2 regions of the Mesorhizobium sp. B1-1-8 genome follow, and region 2 is predicted to be linked to the other one. Evidence: predicted binding sites of a transcription regulator. Region 2 holds the regulator's gene; the other holds the start of a gene.

Region 1 (4,208 bases), 2.2 Mb from region 2:
CTTCGCGGTGCCGGGATCGTCGGCCTATGCGATGATGAAAGGCGGCATCGAGGTGTTCACACGCTACCTCGCCAAGGAGCTCGGTCCGCGCGGCATCACCGCCAACACGGTGGCGCCCGGCGCGATCGCGACAGACTTCAACGGCGGCCATGTGCGCGACGACGCCGATATCAACCGCATGGTGGCAAGCGTCACCGCGCTCGGCCGCGCCGGCGTCCCCGACGACATCGGCCCGATGATCGCCTCGCTGCTGTCGGACGACAATCGCTGGGTCAACGCCCAGCGCATCGAAGTGTCGGGCGGCATGAACATCTGAGGCCCGACTATGCGAACTGGCGGATCAGCCCCTCGAAGCCGTCGGCGAGATTGGCGTTGCCGGCGGCGATGAAGGCGGACAGGTTGCGGGCGCGGCCGGGCGTCTTGTTGGCGTCGAGCAGCACCGCCCTGCCCTCGTGCATGACGAAGTCGAATTTGCCGTAGTCGAAGCCGAGTTCGCGCCTTAAAGCGCGGAGCTCGTCCGGCACCGGAACCGCCTCGCGGCGGATGGTGTCGTCGCCCTTGACCAAGCTCTGCGGCGACACATGGCGGGTGCAGCGCTCGCGCTCGCCGCAGAACAGCCAGAAGCGGGCGGCGAAACCGTCCGGCTCCGGCTCCGGAATGAATTTTTCGACCACCAGATCCTCGCGTTCGAACACTTCCGCCGGAATGTCGGCGAGCGAGGCGTGGATCTGATAGCGATCAAAAATCGCGGCACCCGGAAACGGCTCCGGCCTGCCGGCCCGCCGCGACTGACGATTCAGATGCTCTTCCGGCGTTCCCCAATGATTGAGGCTGCTCTTGACGATGACCTGCCCGGTCCAGCCGTCGTCCTTGCCTATCACGGCCCCACTGATGCGTCGTTTCGAGATATCGGTGGCGCCCAGGTTGAGGCAAAAGGGAAAGCCGCGCGCGTATTCGACATACTCGGTCGGGGTCACCGTTGCGTCGACATGCAGCACGGCGATGTCAGCGGCCGGCTTCGCCGAAGTGCCGCTGAGCACGCGCACCGAATGGCCGCGCCGCTTCAGTTCCTCCAGCTGATCAAACAGCATATATGGGCTGTCGCGGCGCATCAGCAGTCCGCGCCGGCTTTGGAAGCGGTCAAATTCATGCGTGATGACGGCGATGCGTGCCATGCGTCCCCACTTGGCTTCTTTAGCGTCGTCGATTATTCAACCGCGTACAATGCGGTATCAGGTTCGGGGTTTGCATGACAGACCACTGGAATGCAATTCGCAAGCACTGGCAGTTGCTCGGGCCGCCGCTGCGACCGCCGGCGGAAGTCGTCGAGACTTACGACCGCGAGCTCGACCTTGCCCGATCCCACGTCGTTATGCTTGGCGTGACGCCGGAACTCGCCGGGCTCGGGGCGAGCATGACGGCCGTGGACGAATCCCGTGACATGATCGCCGGCGTCTGGCCGGGCGACACCGATACACGCAAGGCGATCATCGGCGACTGGTTCGGCCTCCCGTTGCCCGATGCAAACGTCGATGCGCTGATCGGCGATGGATGCCTCTCGGTCATCGGCGGCTTCGATGTCAGGCGGGCGCTGTTTGCGGCCATTGCCCGCGTGTTGAAAGCCGATGGGCGCGCCGGCATCAGGCTTTATGCTTGCCCCGAAACACGCGACGATCCACGGGATGTCCGCGCCCTGGCACTGGCGGGCGGCGTCTCGACCTTCCACGATCTCAAATGGCGCGTGGCCATGACCGCGATCGGCGGCGCGCCGGACTACATCATCCCCGTCACGGGAATCCTCGAACAATTCGATGCGATGTTTCCAGACCGCGACGAGCTCTCGGCGCGCACCGGATGGGAGCTGCCGGTGATCGGCACCATCGACGTCTACAGGAACTCGTCGGTCATCTATAGTTTTACGCCGACAGCGGTGCTCGTCGAGGAGGCCAGGGTTTTCTTCGACGATGTGCGCGTCGCCTCGACCGGCAACTACGGCCTCGCCGAACGGTGCCCGCTGCTGGTGCTGCGCTCGCCACGAAAACCGATGCGATAGGCAAATTCCACGTTGATCCCCAATGGCAATCGGCGCATTCCGGAACCCGGCGATTGCCCAAGCAAAATTTCGCGCCATTGCCCCTCCCCGCGCGCCTTGACTCTCGAAAGCCACCGGCCTATTTCAACGCCACGTTAGCACTCGCCATTGGTGAGTGCTAACTGATGTCCGGCATCGTCGGGCAGGTACTGGTTTGTCCGGCCTCGCCGGACTGAGGAACAGTTCTCACCGTTCTCATTCGAGGAAGAAAACATGGCAAAGTCGAAGTTCCGCCCGCTTCATGACCGCGTGGTCGTTCGCCGGGTCGAATCCGAATCCAAGACCGCCGGCGGGATCATCATCCCGGACACGGCGAAGGAAAAGCCGCAGGAAGGCGAGATCATCGCCGTCGGCTCCGGCGCCCGCGACGAAAGCGGCAAGCTCGTCCCGCTCGACGTCAAGGCCGGCGACCGCGTGCTGTTCGGCAAATGGTCGGGCACCGAAGTCAAGCTCAACGGCGAAGACCTTCTGATCATGAAGGAAGCCGACATCATGGGCATCATCGGCTGAAACATCGGCCTCTTCATCAACTGAATTTTCGGGCTCGTTCCGAGCCCCTGCCAGGAGCTAAAACATGGCTGCCAAAGACGTAAAATTCTCCCGCGACGCCCGTGAGCGCATGCTGCGCGGCGTCAACATCCTCGCCGACGCGGTTAAGGTGACGCTCGGCCCCAAGGGCCGCAACGTCGTCATCGACAAGTCGTTCGGCGCCCCGCGCATCACCAAGGACGGCGTCACCGTCGCCAAGGAAATCGAGCTCGAGGACAAGTTCGAGAACATGGGCGCGCAGATGGTCCGCGAAGTCGCTTCGAAGACCAACGACATCGCCGGCGACGGCACCACGACCGCGACCGTTCTGGCGCAGTCGATCGTCCAGGAAGGCCACAAGGCGGTTGCCGCCGGCATGAACCCGATGGACCTGAAGCGCGGCATCGATCTGGCCGTAGCCGACGTGGTCGGCACGCTGATCAAGAACGCCAAGAAGATCAAGACCTCGGAAGAGGTTGCCCAGGTCGGCACCATCGCCGGCAATGGCGACTCCTCGGTCGGCTCGATGATCGCGGAAGCGATGCAGAAGGTCGGCAATGAAGGCGTCATCACGGTCGAGGAAGCCAAGACCGCCGACACCGAGCTGGAAGTCGTCGAAGGCATGCAGTTCGACCGCGGCTACCTGTCGCCCTACTTCGTCACCAACGCCGACAAGATGGTCGCCGATCTGGAAGACGCCTACGTCCTGCTGCACGAGAAGAAGCTCTCCAACCTGCAGGCCATGCTGCCGGTGCTGGAAGCTGTCGTGCAGACCTCGAAGCCGCTGGTCATTATCTCGGAAGACGTCGAAGGCGAGGCCCTGGCCACGCTCGTCGTCAACAAGCTGCGTGGCGGCCTGAAGATCGCCGCCGTCAAGGCGCCGGGCTTCGGTGACCGCCGCAAGGCCATGCTGGAAGACATCGCAATCCTCACCGGTGGCCAGGTCATCTCGGAAGACCTCGGCATCAAGCTCGAGAATGTCGGCCTCAACATGCTCGGCCGCGCCAAGAAGGTGTCGATCTCCAAGGAGAACACCACCATCGTCGACGGCGCCGGCAAGAAAGCCGAGATCCAGGGCCGCGTTGCCCAGATCAAGCAGCAGATCGAGGAGACCACCTCGGACTACGACAAGGAGAAGCTGCAGGAGCGTCTGGCCAAGCTCGCCGGCGGCGTCGCGGTGATCCGCGTCGGCGGCGCGACCGAGGTCGAGGTCAAGGAAAAGAAGGACCGCGTCGATGACGCCCTCAACGCGACCCGCGCGGCCGTCGAAGAAGGCATCGTTCCCGGCGGCGGCGTCGCGCTGCTGCGCGCTTCGCTGACCATCAAGGCGAACGGCGCCAATTCCGACCAGACCGCCGGCATCAACATCGTGCGTCGCGCGCTGCAGGCTCCGGCCCGCCAGATCGCGGCAAACGCCGGTGCGGAAGCCTCGATCGTTGCCGGCAAGATCCTCGAGAACAAGGGCGCGACCTTCGGCTACAACGCCCAGACCGGCGAATATGGCGATATGATCGCCATGGGCATCGTCGACCCGGTCAAGGTCGTGCGCACGGCTCTCCAGGACGCGGCCTCGGTCGCCGGCCTGTTG
Region 2 (4,208 bases):
GCGGCGCCGAATGCGCCTGCATCAGCACATCCGGAACCGTGACCTTGCCGGCAAGGTCCGGACGCGCGCCCTTGTAGCGCGGATCCTCATTGTCGCCGATGTAGTACCAGGGCCAGCCGTAGAAGGCGCCGTCCTTGACGGCGGCGGCATATTCGAAGGGCACGTTGTCGCCGAGCTCGTCGCGCTCGTTGACGACGCACCAGAGTGCACCCGTCGCCGGCTGCACGGCCATGCCCGAACAATTGCGCAGGCCGGTAGCGACAGTGCGCCGGTTGTTGCCGTCGGGATCGAAGGCCAGCACGTCGGCGCGGCCCTGTTCCGCGCCCCAGGCTTCGCCCAGCGGCTGCGATTTCGCCCATTCTTCGACACCACCCTTCGGCCTGGCGCTCATGTCCTCGGCGATGTTGGAGCCGGAGCCGACCGACAGATAGAGCGTCTTGCCGTCGGGCGAGAAGGCGATGTCGCGGGTCCAATGGTGGCTGGCGGGGACCTTGGCCACGACGGTTTCCGGCTTGCCGGACGCTTCCAGGTCGCCGTCGCGATAGGGGAAACGGACGACGCTGTTGCTGTTGGCGACATAGACCCATTGCGGCTTGCCGCCCGGCGGGTAGAAGGCGATGCCGTAGGGCCGCGTCAGGCCCTTGGCAAAAACGCTTTTCTCGGCCGGCTTGGCGCTGCCTTCGGCAAGGCGGTAGATACGTATCTGGCCAGCCTTGCTGTCGGCGACGAACAGGTCGCCGTTCGGCGCCACGCGCACGACACGCGGATTTTCGATGCCGGAGGCGACGAGCTCGACGGAAAAGCCTGATGGGACGATCGGCTTGGCGTCTTCAGGGCGATCGGCGAGGCCGCCGCCGTTCGAGGCGGATTCAGTGACGTAAGGCTTTTGCTGGTCATCGGGCTTGATCAGCCGGCGCACGCCGGGCTTGTCGGCCTTCCAGTCGCCAAAGGCGGCGTTGCCGGTCAGCACCGGCTGGTCCGCGGCTTGCGCGAAGGCGCTGGCGGCCAGAAGCAGGGCAAACCCCGCAAAGCCGGCGATCCTGATCATGCTGTCCTCCTCTGATAGATGCAGCCACGAACGCCAGATATTGGCCAGGCGTCTCAAAAGAGAAGCGCGTGCACGCGGATTTGAGGTGAAAGCACGGGCAACTCAGCTCTCTTCGACGCCCAGATCGTCATCGAGGCGCTTTTCCAGCGCGACGAGGTCGTCCGGCAAGGGCAGGCCCATGGCGCGCATTTCCCTGAGCTTTTCGCGCAGTTGCTCCTGGATTTCGTGCTCGTCCTCGGGCTGGTTGACCATTTCCTCGAGCAGCAGGCTGATCTGGGCCTTCAGCGATTCCAGCGCCATCACGCACCCTCCCCTTTGCGGCGGGCCTGACCGCCACGCCTTATCTTAGCATGCGCGAAATAAGCTGCGCCGTATAGTCGACCATCGGCACGATGCGGGCGTAGTTCAGCCGGGTCGGGCCGATGACGCCGAGCGCGCCGACGACGCGGGCGTCCTTGTCGCGATAGGGGGCAACGACCAGCGACGAGCCGGACAGCGAAAACAGCTTGTTCTCCGAGCCGATGAAGATGCGCACGCCTGGCCCTTCCTCGGCGAGGTCGAGCAGCTGCAGCAGCCCGTCCTGCGTCTCCAGATCCTCGAACAGATGGCGCAGCAATTCGAGATCGGCCTGGGCGGTGACGTTTTCCAGAAGGTTGGCGCGGCCGCGCACGATGAGACGCGCCGGCAGGCCGCTTTCAGCGCCCGCCCAGACGGCCAGGCCCTTCTCGACCAGGTCCTGCGACAGCGTGTCGAGGGCTGCCCTGGTCTCGTCCTTAATGCGGGCGATCTCGATACGCGCCTCGGCCAGGGTGCGGCCCCTTATATGGGCGTTGAGGAAGTTGGAGGCTTCGTGCAGCTGCGAGACGGTGATGCCGGCCGGCAGGTCGACGACGCGGTTCTCGACGTCGCCGTTCTGCGACACCAGAACGGCGAGCGCCTTGGCCGGTTCGAGCTGGATGAATTCGATATGCTTCAGCGCCACCTCGTTCTTGGCGGCGAGCACCAGGCCGGCGCCGCGCGACATGCCGGACAGCATCTGGCTGGCCTCGGTCAACATATGCTCCAGCGTCGCGCCCGAACCGGAAGCGCGCACCTGCGCCTCGATGATGCGGCGCTCCTCGTCGGAAAGATCGCCAAGCTCCATGAAGGCGTCGACAAAGAAGCGCAGGCCGGCCTGGGTCGGTAATCGCCCTGCCGAGATGTGCGGCGCGTAGATCAGCCCGAGATGCTCAAGATCGCTCATCACGTTGCGGATGGTGGCTGGCGACAGCGAGGAGGGCAGGATGCGCGACAGGCTGCGCGAACCGACCGGCTCGCCATCCCTGAGATAGGAATCGACGATGCGCCGGAAGATATCGCGCGAGCGCATATCAAGCGCCTGAAGGGCGGGCGCCTGAAGCACCGGCGGTTGCGAAGCGGGATCGACTGCCTTGTTCATTCGAGCCAGAAACCTCCGGCCCAAGGATATAGATACCGGCGCCCCTGGCGCAACCCAGGTGCCGCGTTCGCGATCACCAGTGCCGCTCTTGCGGTTTCCCGGTGCAGCTTTTGCGGTCGCGTGCCCGTTTTCCTTGCGCCCCGGTTTTCCTTTGCGACTTGCGGCGCATGCGTCTACAAGCCGCCAACGATCCCGGAACAGGATGAAAAGAGCCTCGATGCGCCCCTCCAAACGCCAAGCCGATGAAATGCGCGCCATCTCCTTCGAGCGCGGCGTCTCCAAGCATGCCGAAGGGTCGTGCCTGGTGAAGTTCGGCGACACGCATGTGCTGTGCACGGCGAGCCTTGAGGAAAAGGTGCCGGCCTGGATGCGCAATTCCGGCAAGGGCTGGGTGACGGCCGAATACGGCATGCTGCCGCGCTCGACCGGCGAGCGCATGCGGCGCGAGGCATCCGCCGGCAAGCAAGGCGGCCGCACGCTGGAGATCCAGCGGCTGATCGGCCGTTCGCTGCGCGCCGTGGTCGACCTGCAGGCGCTCGGCGAACAGCAGATCACCGTCGATTGCGACGTCATCCAGGCCGATGGCGGCACCCGCACGGCGTCGATCACCGGCGGCTGGGTTGCGCTCTATGATTGCCTGCGCTGGATGGAGGCGCGCCAGATGGCGAGTGTTGCCAAGGTGCTGAAGGACCATGTCGCGGCGATTTCCTGCGGCATCCATGACGGCCAGCCGGTCATCGATCTCGATTACCTGGAGGATTCCTCGGCCGGCACCGACGCCAATTTCGTCATGACCGGCAAGGGCGGCATCGTCGAGATCCAGGGCACCGCCGAGGGCGAGCCGTTCTCCGAGGAGCAGTTTTCGGCGCTGATGGGGCTGGCGAAGAAAGGTATTTCGCGGCTGATAAGTTTGCAGCAGATGGCGGTGGCTTAGGTTTGAAATGCCGAGCCTGGGCCCCCCTCTCTGTCCTGCCGGACATCTCCCCCTCAAGGGGGGAGATTGGCTGTTGCGTCGGCTTTCGCCAATCGCCGACGTTGCAAGACGTGCGGCGGCATCGAAACTGCTGATCTCCCCCCTTGAGGGGGAGATGCCCGGCAGGGCAGAGAGGGGGGCCTCGTGACACCTTCGGCTATCCTAGAATCCGCCCTTTACGTCACAGACCTACACGCCGCCGAAGCCTTCTACCGCGACATCATCGGCCTCGAAGCGCTGGGCAAAGTCGAAGGCCGCCACGTCTTCTTCCGCTGCGGCAAAGGCGTGCTGCTGCTCTTCAACGCCGAAGCGACCAAAATTCCGCCGGCGCCCGATGCCAGGCTGAAGGTGCCGCCGCACGGCACGGTGGGGGAAGGCCACCTCTGCTTTGCCGCAAGCGCCGACGAGATCGCCGGCTGGCGCAAGCATCTCGCGGCGAAAAACATCGTCATCGAAAGCGATTTCGAATGGCCGCAGGGCGGACGCTCGATCTATATCCGCGACCCCTCGGACAATTCGATCGAATTCGCCGAGCCAAGGATCTGGGGCCTTTGATGCATCAGCTCAACGGACACAAAATCGTCGTCGCCAGCCACAATGAAGGCAAGTTGCGCGAGTTTGCCGAGCTGATGGCGCCATTCGGCTTCGAGGCGAAATCGGCCAGGGACTATGGCCTGCCCGAACCCGACGAGACCGGCACCACTTTCGAGGAAAACGCCTGTATCAAGGCCTTCGCCGCGGCCAAGGCG

Evidence for each region. The regulator HrcA, encoded in region 2, represses chaperone genes, less so after heat shock. The targets are predictions, from matches to a motif close to GTTAGCACTCNCNNNNNGNGAGTGCTAAC.
Region 1: the regulator HrcA is predicted to act here: its motif matches at 2,187-2,215, upstream of groES (co-chaperone GroES).

The regions. Positions count from the first base shown of each region.
Region 1 is NZ_CP083956.1:4,206,032-4,210,239, forward strand. It holds gene FJ974_RS20405 (SDR family NAD(P)-dependent oxidoreductase) at 1-316, shown strand, start outside; gene FJ974_RS20410 (hypothetical protein) at 324-1,175, opposite strand; gene FJ974_RS20415 (class I SAM-dependent methyltransferase) at 1,250-2,053, shown strand; gene groES (co-chaperone GroES) at 2,306-2,602, shown strand; gene groL (chaperonin GroEL) at 2,667-4,208, shown strand, end outside.
Region 2 is NZ_CP083956.1:737,386-741,593, forward strand. It holds gene FJ974_RS03500 (PQQ-dependent sugar dehydrogenase) at 1-1,048, opposite strand, end outside; gene FJ974_RS03505 (hypothetical protein) at 1,151-1,348, opposite strand; gene hrcA (heat-inducible transcriptional repressor HrcA) at 1,389-2,486, opposite strand; gene rph (ribonuclease PH) at 2,704-3,420, shown strand; gene FJ974_RS03520 (VOC family protein) at 3,604-4,014, shown strand; gene rdgB (RdgB/HAM1 family non-canonical purine NTP pyrophosphatase) at 4,014-4,208, shown strand, end outside.